DNA from 2 places in the Paracoccus sp. UBA5162 genome. Region 1 is predicted to be linked to the other one. Evidence: riboswitches for the same ligand, from Rfam matches in the RefSeq annotation. Region 1 holds a riboswitch; the other holds the start of a gene.
The links. Region 1 has a riboswitch for thiamine pyrophosphate ahead of B4A72_RS08920 (YkoF family thiamine/hydroxymethylpyrimidine-binding protein). Riboswitches for the same ligand answer to the same signal wherever they lie in the genome.
Positions count from the first base shown of each region.

Region 2: linked by a shared signal. The riboswitch ahead of B4A72_RS15185 (thiamine ABC transporter substrate-binding protein) and the one ahead of B4A72_RS08920 (YkoF family thiamine/hydroxymethylpyrimidine-binding protein) in region 1 are both predicted to bind thiamine pyrophosphate.

Region 1 is NZ_DHXG01000058.1:20,039-25,399, reverse strand. It holds gene B4A72_RS08930 (heme-dependent oxidative N-demethylase family protein) at 1-589, shown strand, start outside; gene B4A72_RS08925 (alkene reductase) at 698-1,759, shown strand; TPP riboswitch at 2,018-2,131, shown strand; gene B4A72_RS08920 (YkoF family thiamine/hydroxymethylpyrimidine-binding protein) at 2,124-2,732, shown strand; gene B4A72_RS08915 (ABC transporter permease) at 2,737-3,519, shown strand; gene B4A72_RS08910 (ABC transporter ATP-binding protein) at 3,516-4,325, shown strand; gene B4A72_RS08905 (ABC transporter substrate-binding protein) at 4,267-5,253, shown strand; gene B4A72_RS08900 (Crp/Fnr family transcriptional regulator) at 5,282-5,361, opposite strand, start outside.
Region 2 is NZ_DHXG01000093.1:1,444-6,804, reverse strand. It holds gene mutS (DNA mismatch repair protein MutS) at 1-2,200, opposite strand, end outside; TPP riboswitch at 2,269-2,367, shown strand; gene B4A72_RS15185 (thiamine ABC transporter substrate-binding protein) at 2,399-3,379, shown strand; gene B4A72_RS15180 (thiamine/thiamine pyrophosphate ABC transporter permease ThiP) at 3,355-4,899, shown strand; gene B4A72_RS15175 (ATP-binding cassette domain-containing protein) at 4,892-5,361, shown strand, end outside.

The DNA.
Region 1 (5,361 bases):
TCCCGCCGCGGCCGAGCTTTACCGCCGGATCATGCGCCTGCTGCCCGACCGCGGCTATGATTGCGGCCCGGCGGTCCGGCGTCCCGATGGCGTTCTCGTGCTGCCGGATCCGCAGATGCCGCTGATGACGCTGGGCCGGTTTGTCGCCGAGGATCTGTGCCTGATGATCCCCGGCCCGGATGGCCGGCATGTGCTGGGCGGCGCGATCCTGTGTTTTCCTGCGGGCTGGTCCCTGTCGCAGAAATTCATGCGCCCGATGATGCGCATCCATCGCCCCGTCGCGTCCTATACCGAGGATATCGGCCGCCGCGTCCAGCGGCTGCTGGATGGGCTGCGCCCCGGTCCGGGCCTGATGCGCGGCACGGCGCATCATTCCGACGCGCCGCTGCACCACCCCCTGACCGAGGAACAGGACCGCATCCCGCCCGACCCCGCGCCCTTCATCCGGGTCGAGCGGCAATGTCTGTTCCGCCTGCCCGAAACCGGCGCGGTGGTCTTCTCGATCCATACCAGCGTCATCCGCCCCGAGGCGCTGGACCCCGATCAGCGCCGGGCCCTGCGACAATTTCCGATCCGCCACGGCACCTGAAGCCATGCGCCAGATGGGACGCAAGCTTGCGCCGCGCGCCGTTGAAAACCTCCGGCCCGCCGCACAGGTCGAATGGTCAAAGCACAGGACAGGCAGAAAGGACGCCAGATGCCAACCCTTTTCGATCCGCTGACACTCGGGGCCGTGACCTTGAAGAACCGTCTCGTGATGGCGCCGCTGACGCGCGCGCGCGCCGGCGGATCCCGCGTCCCGAATGCGATGATGGCCGAATATTACCGCCAGCGCGCCAGCGCCGGCCTGATCCTGACCGAGGCGACGTCGGTCACGCCGATGGGGGTGGGCTATGCCGATACGCCCGGCATCTGGAGCCAGGAGCAGGTTGAAGGCTGGGCACGGGTGACCCGCGGCGTCCATGCCGAGGGCGGGCTGATCTTTCTGCAATTGTGGCATGTCGGGCGGATCTCGGCGCCGCTGTTCCTGAACGGCAAATTGCCGGTCGCGCCAAGCGCGATCCGGCCCGAGGGCCATGTCAGCCTGGTGCGGCCGCAGCAGGAATATGTCACCCCCCGGGCACTGGAGACGGATGAAATCCCGGCGATCGTCGAAGCCTATCGCCAGGGCGCGCAGAACGCGAGGGCGGCGGGCTTCGACGGGGTCGAGATTCATGGTGCGAACGGTTATCTCATCGACCAGTTCCTGCAAGACAGCACCAACAGGCGGACCGACCGCTATGGCGGAAGCCTTGAAAACCGCACCCGTTTCCTGGAGGACATCGCAGATGCGGCAATCGGGGTCTGGGGCGCGGATCGGGTGGGCCTTCACCTTGCCCCGCGCGCCGATTCGCACGACATGGGCGACAGCGACCGCAGCGCCCTGTTCACCCGCGTCGCCGACCAGATGCGCCAGCGCGGCCTGGCCTTCCTGTGCCTGCGCGAACATCCGGCCGAAGACAGCCTGCTGGACGCCATCAAGGCCGCCTTCGGTGGTCCGATCATCGCCAATGAAGGGCTGACCCGGGACAGCGCCCGCAGCCTTGTGGGCCAGGGCCGCGCCGATGCGGCGGCTTTCGGACGCGATTTCATCGCCACTCCGGACTTGCCGCGCCGGTTCCGCGAGGGACTGCCCCTGAACCCGCAGGATCCCTCGACCTTCTATGCGGGCGGCGAAAAGGGCTATATCGACTATCTCCCGGCGGAAGCCGCAGCGTAACGCGGAAACGGCCGGCGCGAGGCGCCGGCCGCGACGCCCCGGCCTCGGCAGGCGTCATTCATGGGCCGGATCCCGCGCTGCTTGTGTCCTCCGGTCATTGCCGGGCGCGACCGCAGGATTGGCGATCCCGCGGCGGTCGTGGCGGGGGCGACGCCGCCTTGACCGGCGGCAGCCTGATCTGGTCCGATGAGCCTTCGCGCGCGCCGCGATCGGTCCGAGCGAATCGGTTGCGCCCGGCTGCGGTCTGTGATCACTTCAAGCCATCCACAGGGGTGCCCCGTATGGCCGGGGCTGAGATGCGGGCGCGACGCCTGCGGACCCTCAAAGCTGATCTGGGTCATGCCAGCGGAGCAAGGAGGAACGAATGTTCACCGGCGCACAGATTTCCCTTTACCCGATGACGGACAGGTTCATCGACGTCATCACCGATGCGCTGGCCGCGCTTGGGCCCTATCGCGACCGGCTGCGGATCGAAACCGACGATATCTCCACCCTGCTGGTCGGTCCGCCAGAGGTGCTGTTTCCCGCGATCCGCGACCTTTTCGTCGCCGCCGCCGCCACGCGCACCCATGTCGTCCTGCACGCAACCCTGTCGCGCGGCTGCCCGGGCGAGCCCGACGATCCGATGTGCCGCAGCGACGCGATGGACACATCCCGCGAGCCCCTGGCCCTGCGCCAGGCGGCAGCGCAAGAGGCCTTGCGCGACGCCCCCGAAACCGGAGAAACCGCAGCCGCGCAGCTTTCGCTCTATGTCATGGGCGGCGGCGACCACATGGCCGAAATCTATGGCTGCATCGAGTTTCTTCGCGACAGCGGCGTCTTCGATCGCGCAAAGAACTTCTGCACGCGACTCGGGGGCGATGCCGGTCCCGTCTTCGCCGCGCTCGCCCAGGCGTTCTGCCGCTTCGGTCCGCCCGAAGGGCATGTGACCATCGACCTGACCGTGTCGGCCAATAGTCCCTCCGCGGCCTGATCCGATGCCCAAACCCACGATGCGCGAGCGCGTCACGCGCGCGCTGCCCGCGATCCTGTCGGTCGGCACGCTGATCGCGCTGTGGCAGATCCATGTCAGCCTGTCGGGGATCCCGCCGAGCGTCCTGCCATCGCCCGGCCGGGTCGCCGGACAACTGGCGGCGAACCGACAGGTGATCTGGGCGAATACGGTGCCGACGATCCAGGCGACGCTGCTGGGCTTTGCGGTCTCGCTGGGCGCGGCCTTTGCGTTCTCGGTCCTGATCGATTTCGCGCGTCCGCTGCGCCGGGCGCTGTTTCCGGTCTTCATCATCAGCCAGACGCTGCCGCTGGTGGCGATCGCGCCGCTTGTCGTGCTCTGGTTCGGCTTCGGCCTTGGCCCCAAGATCGCGCTGGTCGCGCTGGTCACGTTCTTTCCGATGCTGGTGGCGCTGGTCGATGGCTACGAGGCGACCGAGCCCGAGATCGAGCAGCTTCTGGCGACGATGGGCGCATCGCGGGCGACCATCTTCCGCCGCGCGCGGTTGCCTTCGGCACTGCCCTTTTTCTTCGCCGGTCTGCGCATTTCGATCACCTATGCCGTCGTCGCGGCGATCTTTGCCGAATATGCCGGGGCGGCGCGCGGGCTGGGCATCTACATCCTGAATGCCAAGAACAATTTCCGTCCCGACCTGGTTCTGGCGGCGGTCTTCGTCAGCGCCGCTCTGACGCTGGTCCTGTTCGCGACGACGGTGCTGCTCCAACACCTGTCAATGCCCTGGCGGCAGGTCGAGGAGCAGCGGCCATGAGCCTGCTCGACATCCGCGACGCCGCGGTTCGGCTGGGCGGAACGGCGGTTCTGGACGGCGTGTCGCTGCACGTGGAGCGCGGCGAGTTCGTTTCGATCCTCGGTCCCTCGGGCGCGGGCAAATCGACGCTTTTCAGACTGATGACCGGCGGACTTGCACCCGATCGCGGCGAAATTCTGGTCTCCGGGCGCCCGCTGGCAGCGGGTAATAGGCCGTTTGCCTTCATGCCGCAGCGCGATGCGCTGATGCCGTGGCGGCGGATCATCGACAACGTGACGCTGGGGCTGGAAGTGCAGGGCCTGCCACGGCGCGAAGCGCGCGCCCGCGTCGCCCCGCTTTTCGCGCAGTTCGGCCTGGACGGATTCGAACGTCACTGGCCGGCACAGCTTTCGGGCGGGATGCGCCAGCGCGCAGCACTTTTGCGGACCGTCGTGCAGCAGCGGCCGGTGATGCTGCTGGACGAACCCTTCGGCGCGCTCGACGCGCTGACCCGCGCCGGGATGCAGCGATGGGTCGAGGCCCGCTGGCAAGATCACCGGTGGACCACGCTGCTCGTCACCCATGACGTGCGCGAGGCGGTCAGCCTGTCGGATCGCATCTATGTCCTTTCGCGCCGACCCGCCCGTGTTCTGGCGGAATTCGCGGTTCCGCTTGGCCGTCCGCGCCTGGCGCATGGGCTGCCCGCCGCGGCGCTGGCGCTGGAAACCGAAATCCTCAACACCCTTCTCGACCCGCAAGGAGACAAAGATGAGATGCCTCGCATTCGCCCTGACCGCCCTGATCGCCGCGCAACCGCTTGCCGCTGAGCAGGCGGTCAAGGTCGCGCTGGACTGGACGCCCAATACCAACCATGTCGGCCTCTATGTCGCCCAGGCCAAGGGCTGGTACGACGATGCCGGCCTGGACGTCGAAATCCTGCCCTACACCGACACCGCCTCGGGCACATTGCTGGCCAGCGGTGTCGCCGAATTCGGCGTGCTCAGTTCCTGGGGCTTCTACACGCAGCGCGCCGCCGGCGCGGACCTGATGCCGGTCTTCGCCGTCTACCAGCACGAGACCGGGCGCCTGGTCTTCAACGCCGACCGCGACGACATCGACACACCCGCCGACCTTGACGGGCTGACCTATGCCGGTTTCGGCAGCGCCTGGGAAGAGGCGCTGATCACTACGATCATCCGCGCGGCCGGCGGCAAGGGCGAATTCAAGACCGTGACGCTCGGGACCTCGGCCTACGAGGCATTGGCCAGCGGCCGCGCCGATTTCACCCTCGAGGTCGCGACCTGGGAGGGCGTCAACGCCAGACTTCAGGGCCGCGAGCAGCGCGCCTTCCGCTATGCCGATTACGGGGTTCCCGACCAGCAGACCACCTTCATCGGCAGCCGTGGCGAATGGCTGGAGGCGAACCCCGAAACGGCAAAAGCGTTCCTGGCCGCCACCCGCCGCGGCTATGCCTTTGCCGCCGAGAACCCCGAGGCCGCCGCCGAGATCCTGATCGGGGCGACCGAAGGAATGCTTGGCAATCCCGAGCTGATCCGCGCCTCGATGCAGGCGATCGTCGATGGCGGCTATCTGACGGACGAGAACGGGCAGGTCGGCACGATTCAGCCGGACCGGATCGAGGCCGTCGGCAGCTTCCTGGTCGACGCCGGGATCCTGCGCGACGAAGCCGGCGATGTCCTGACCGAAAAGCCCGATTTCTCGACCTGGTTCACGAACGAATACCTCGACCGTTAGCAACGTGGCGCGCCCCTGCCGCAGGATTCTAGAGGATGGCCGACAAGGCATCGGGGTTCAGCAGCTCGATCCGCTGTCGCGCCGTCCTCAGGATGTCCCGCCGCGCAA
Region 2 (5,361 bases), on a different contig from region 1:
GCGCCCGGCAGCGATTGACCTCGTGCAGATGCTCCATCACCGCCCAGGCGATGGAAAGCCCGTCCCAGGTCGCCGTCCCGCGCCCGATCTCGTCCAGGATCACCAGCGCATGATCGTCGGCCTGATTGAGAATCGCGGCGGTCTCGACCATTTCGACCATGAAGGTGGAACGGCCCCGCGCCAGATCGTCGGCGGCGCCGACACGACTGAAAAGCTGGCTGACCATGCCGATATGGGCATCGCGCGCGGGCACGAAGGCCCCGGCCTGCGCCAGCACGGCGATCAGCGCGTTCTGGCGCAGGAAGGTCGATTTGCCGGCCATGTTGGGCCCGGTCAGCAGCCAGATCGCGGGCGTCTCGGCGGCGGTCAGATCGCAGTCATTGGCGACGAATCCCTCTGTCCTGCGCTTCAGCGCATGTTCCACCACAGGGTGCCGGCCGCCCTCGATCCGAAAGGCGCGGCTGCCATCGACGCGGGGACGCACCCAGCCCTCGCCTGTCGCGATATCGGCGAAGGCGCCGGCAAGGTCGATCTCGGCCAGCGCGCGCGCCGCCTGCCCGATCCGCGGCGCATGATCCAGCACCGCGGCGCGAAGCCCATCGAAGATGCCGCGCTCGATTTCCAGCGCGCGGTCGCGGGCGTTGAGGATGCGCGTCTCCAGTTCCGAAAGCTCGACCGTGGTAAAGCGGATCTGGTTGGCGGTGGTCTGACGGTGGATGAAGGTGTCCGCCATCGCCAGCATCCGGTCGGCATGGGTGGTGGTGGTCTCGATGAAATATCCCAGCACGTTGTTGTGCCTGATCTTCAGGCTTTGCACCCCGGCCCTGGCGGCGTAATCGGCCTGCATCCCGGCGATCACGCCGCGCCCCTCGTCGCGCAGGCGGCGGGTCTGGTCCAGATCGGCGTCGTGACCGGGCGCGACGAAACCGCCATCGCGACCCAGCAGCGGCGGCTCGGCCACCAATGCCTGTTCCAGAAGATGGATCAAATCGTCATGTCCGGCCAGATCGCGTGCGGCGTCGCGCAGGATCGGCGCGACATCGCCGGACAGCCGCGCGGCGATCCGGGCACCCTGGGTCAGGCCGGCACGGATCGCGGCCAGATCGCGCGGTCCGCCCCGGTCCAGCGCCAGACGGGACAGGGCGCGGTCCATGTCGGGCACACGGGCCAGTGCCTCGCGCAGATCGGTCGCGAGGCGCGGATCATCGACCATCTGCGCCACCGCGTCGTGCCGCGCATGGATCAGCGCCAGATCGCGGCTGGGGGCGCTGATGCGGCGTTCCAGCAGCCGCGCCCCCGCCGCCGTGACGGTTCGGTCGATGGCAGCCAGCAGCGATCCCTCGCGCCCGCCCGACAAGGCCTGGGTCAATTCCAGATTGCGCCGGGTCGAGGCGTCGATCTGCATCGCGGCGCCGTGGCGTTCGCGCGCAGGCGGGCGCAACAGCGGCAACCTGCCTTTCTGCGTCATCTCCAGATACTCGACGATCGCCCCCATCGCCGACAGTTCCGCGCGCCCGAAGGTGCCGAATCCGTCCAGCGTCTCGACCCCGTAAAGCGCGCAGAGCCGACGAGCACCCGCGCCGCTGTCGAAGGCGCCGGCGTGACGATCGGTCAGGGCGGCGCCCGATTCCGCCGCCAGATCGCCGAGGCCCGCACCTTCGCAGGCCAGAATTTCACGCGGCGCAAGCCTGGCCAGTTCGGGTCCGAGGCGCGGCAGCGGACATTCCATTACCTGAAACGCGCCGGTCGAGATATCGACCCAGGCCAGTGCGCTGTCCTGGCGTACGGTCGCGAAGGCGGCCAGGAAATTGTGGCGCCGTGCCTCCAGCAGCGATTCCTCGGTCAGGGTACCGGGCGTGACCAGCCGCACCACGTCGCGGGCAACGACCGACTTGGACCCCCGTTTCCTGGCCTCGGCCGGATCTTCCATCTGTTCGGCGATGGCGACGCGGAACCCCTTGCGGATCAGCGTCAGCAGATAGCTTTCGGCGGCATGGACCGGCACCCCGCACATCGGGATGGGCTGGCCCTCATGGGTGCCGCGTTTCGTCAGCGCGATGTCCAGGGCGGCGGCGGCGGCCACGGCGTCGTCGAAGAACATCTCGTAGAAATCGCCCATGCGATAGAACAGAAGCGCGCCGGGATTGGCGTCCCGGATCGCCAGATACTGCGCCATCATCGGTGTGGGCTGATCGCTCATGCCGGTCCTTCGTCTGTCCTTGCCGGCGGTTCTATCCGCTTGCGCCGGGCTGTGGAACCACTACATTCAGACCCACCTCGGGGGGCCATACCGGCTGAGACGCGACGCGCGGACCCGTTGAACCTGATCCGGCTAACACCGGCGGAGGGAAGGTGACGCTGCCCTTTCTTTCGAAACCCCGTCTGAAAGGAGGCAGCGATGAAGAAGACCCTGATCCTCGCCCTGCTGGCCGCGACCCCCGCCGCCGCGCAGGACAAGCCCGTGCTGACCGTCTATGCCGGCGATTACATCGCCAGCGAATGGGGCCCCGGCCCCAGGATCGAAGAAGGGTTCGAGGCGTTCTGCGACTGCGACCTTCGTTTCGTGACCGGCGACATCCTGCCCCGTATTCTGATGGAGGGCGAAAACACCCAGGCCGACATCGTCTTCGGACTGAATACCGATGTCACGGCGCGGGCGCGCGCCTCGGGATTGTTCGCGCCGCATGGGCAGGATACCTCGGCCATGTCGATGCCGGTGGAATGGACCGATGACATCTTCCTGCCCTATAACTGGGGCGAGACGGCCTTTGTCTATGACGAGACGCGGCTGGACAATCCGCCGGCCAGTTTCGAAGACCTGCTGAACGCGCCCGACGATCTGAAGATCGTGATCCAGGATCCGCGCTCTTCCATTTCCGGCCTCGCGCTGCTGCTTTGGGTCAAGGCGGTTTATGGCGATGAGGCGCCCGAGGCATGGGCCCGGCTGGCGCCCAAGGTGCTGACGGTGACCAAGGGCTGGTCGGAAAGCTATGGCATGTTCACCGAGGGTGAGGCCGATATGGTGCTGTCCTACACCACCTCGCCCGCCTATCACATCGAGGCCGAAGACGATACGACCAAGCGCGCCGCGATCTTTCCCGAAGGTCATTATTTCATGGCCGAACTGGCCGCGCAGCTGAAAGGCACCGACCAGCCGGAACTGGCACAGAAATTCATGGACTGGATCCTGACCCCGGATTTTCAGAAGTCGATCCCGCTGGCGAACTGGTCGCTGCCCGCGAAACTGCCCGAGGCCGAATGGCCCAGGGTCATGCGAGAGCTGCCGCGCCCGGAAAAGACCCTGTTCTATTCCGAAGACGAGGCCGAGGCGCTTCGCAAACCGGCGCTGGATGAATGGCTGCGGGCATTCTCGCAATAAGACACCAGTCCGGCGGCGCGGCCGTCGCGGCCGGCCTGGGGACGCTGATCCTGGGCACCCTTGCGGCGGTCGCGTGGCAGGCACGTGGGCTGTCCGGGCTGGGCCCCTGGGATTGGCGGGCGGTCTGGTTCACGATCTGGCAGGCCGCGGTATCGGCGGGCCTGTCGGCGGCGCTGGCCATTCCGGTGGCCCGCGCGCTGGCCAGACGGCGCTTTCCGGGACGATCGGTTCTGGTCACGCTGCTGGGCGCGCCCTTCATCCTGCCCGTGATCGTCGCGATCATGGGACTGATCGCGGTCTTCGGCCGCAACGGCGCCATCAACGAGGGCCTGCGCGCGGCAGGCCTGCCGGAATTCAGTGTCTATGGCTGGCAGGGCGTCATCCTGGCCCATGTCTTCTTCAACCTGCCGCTGTCGGTGCGCCTGATCCTGCAGGGCTGGCAGGCCATTCCGGCGGAACGATTTCGTCTGGCCGAAAGCCTGGGCTTCGCGCCCGCCGACATGGCGCGGCATCTGGAACGGCCGATGCTGCGCGGCGTGTTGCCGGGCGTCTGGCTGGCGGTGTTCCTGGTCTGCCTGACCAGCTTCACCGTCGCGCTGGCGCTTGGCGGCGGGCCTTCGGCCACGACCGTGGAACTGGCGATCTATCAGGCCTTCCGCTTTGATTTCGATCTGGGGCGGGCGGCGACGCTGGGTCTGATCCAGATCGGGTTGTCGATCGCGGCGATGACGCTGGCCCGCTGGATCGCCATCCCCGCTGCCTTCGGAACGGGGCTGGACGAGGCACAGGGTCCGCGCGGACCGGCGGGCTGGCGACTGGGCGCGGACGCGCTGTCGATCGCGCTGGCGGCGCTGTTCCTGTTGTGGCCGATCATCGGCGTGACGGTGCAGGGCCTACCCCGCATCCCCGCCCTGCCGCCCGAGGTCTGGGCCGCCGCGCTGCGATCGGTGATCATGGCGCTGGTTTCGGCCGTGCTGGCGCTGGCGCTGTGCCTGACCCTGGCGCTGGCCATCGCGCACGGTCGGGCCGGCTGGATCGAGACGGCCGGGATGCTGCCGATCGTCGCCTCGCCGCTGGTGCTGGGCACGGGGTTGTTCATCCTGCTGCGCGGCTGGGTCGCGCCCGGGGCGATGGCCCTGCCCGTCACCGTCGTCATCAACGCGATCATGGCGCTGCCTTTCGGCCTGCGCGCGCTGATTCCGGCGGCGCAGGCGCTGCGCGACGATTACGGCAGGCTGGGCGATTCGCTGGACATGCAGGGCCTCGCCCGGCTGCGCTATCTCACCCTGCCCCGTCTGGCCCGGCCGCTGGGCTTTGCCGGAGGGCTGGCTGCCGCGCTGGCGATGGGCGATCTTGGCGTCATCACCCTGTTCGCCACCGATCAACCGACCTTGCCGCTGAAACTGTATCAATTGATGAATTCATATCGCATGGCCGATGCCAGCGCCTGCGCGGTGCTGCTGATGGCAATCAGTTTCGCTCTGTTCTGGGCCTTCGACCGCGGAGGCCGCCTTGCTTGAACTTAGCGGGATCCGCATCAGTCGCGGCGATTTCGCCCTGTCGGCCGATCTGTCGGTGCCCGGCGGCGCGCGGGTCGCGATCCTCGGCCCGTCGGGTTCGGGGAAATCCACGCTGCTGTCGCTGATTGGCGGGTTCCTGTCACCCGATCAGGGGCATATCCGCTGGAACGGGCAGAATATCGATGCGCTGCCGCCCGGCCGTCGCCCGGTCTCGTTCCTGTTTCAGGACCAGAACCTGTTTCCCCATCTCAGCGTGGCGCAAAATGTGGGGCTGGGGCTGCGGGCCGATCTGCGGCTTTCGGACGAGCAGCGGGGCCGGGTCACACAAGTGCTGCGCGATGTCGGCCTGCCCGACCTGGCCCAGCGACGCCCCGCCAATCTGTCTGGCGGCCAACAAGGTCGGGTCGCGCTGGCCCGCGTTTTGCTGCGCGCGCGCCCGATCCTGCTGCTGGACGAGCCCTT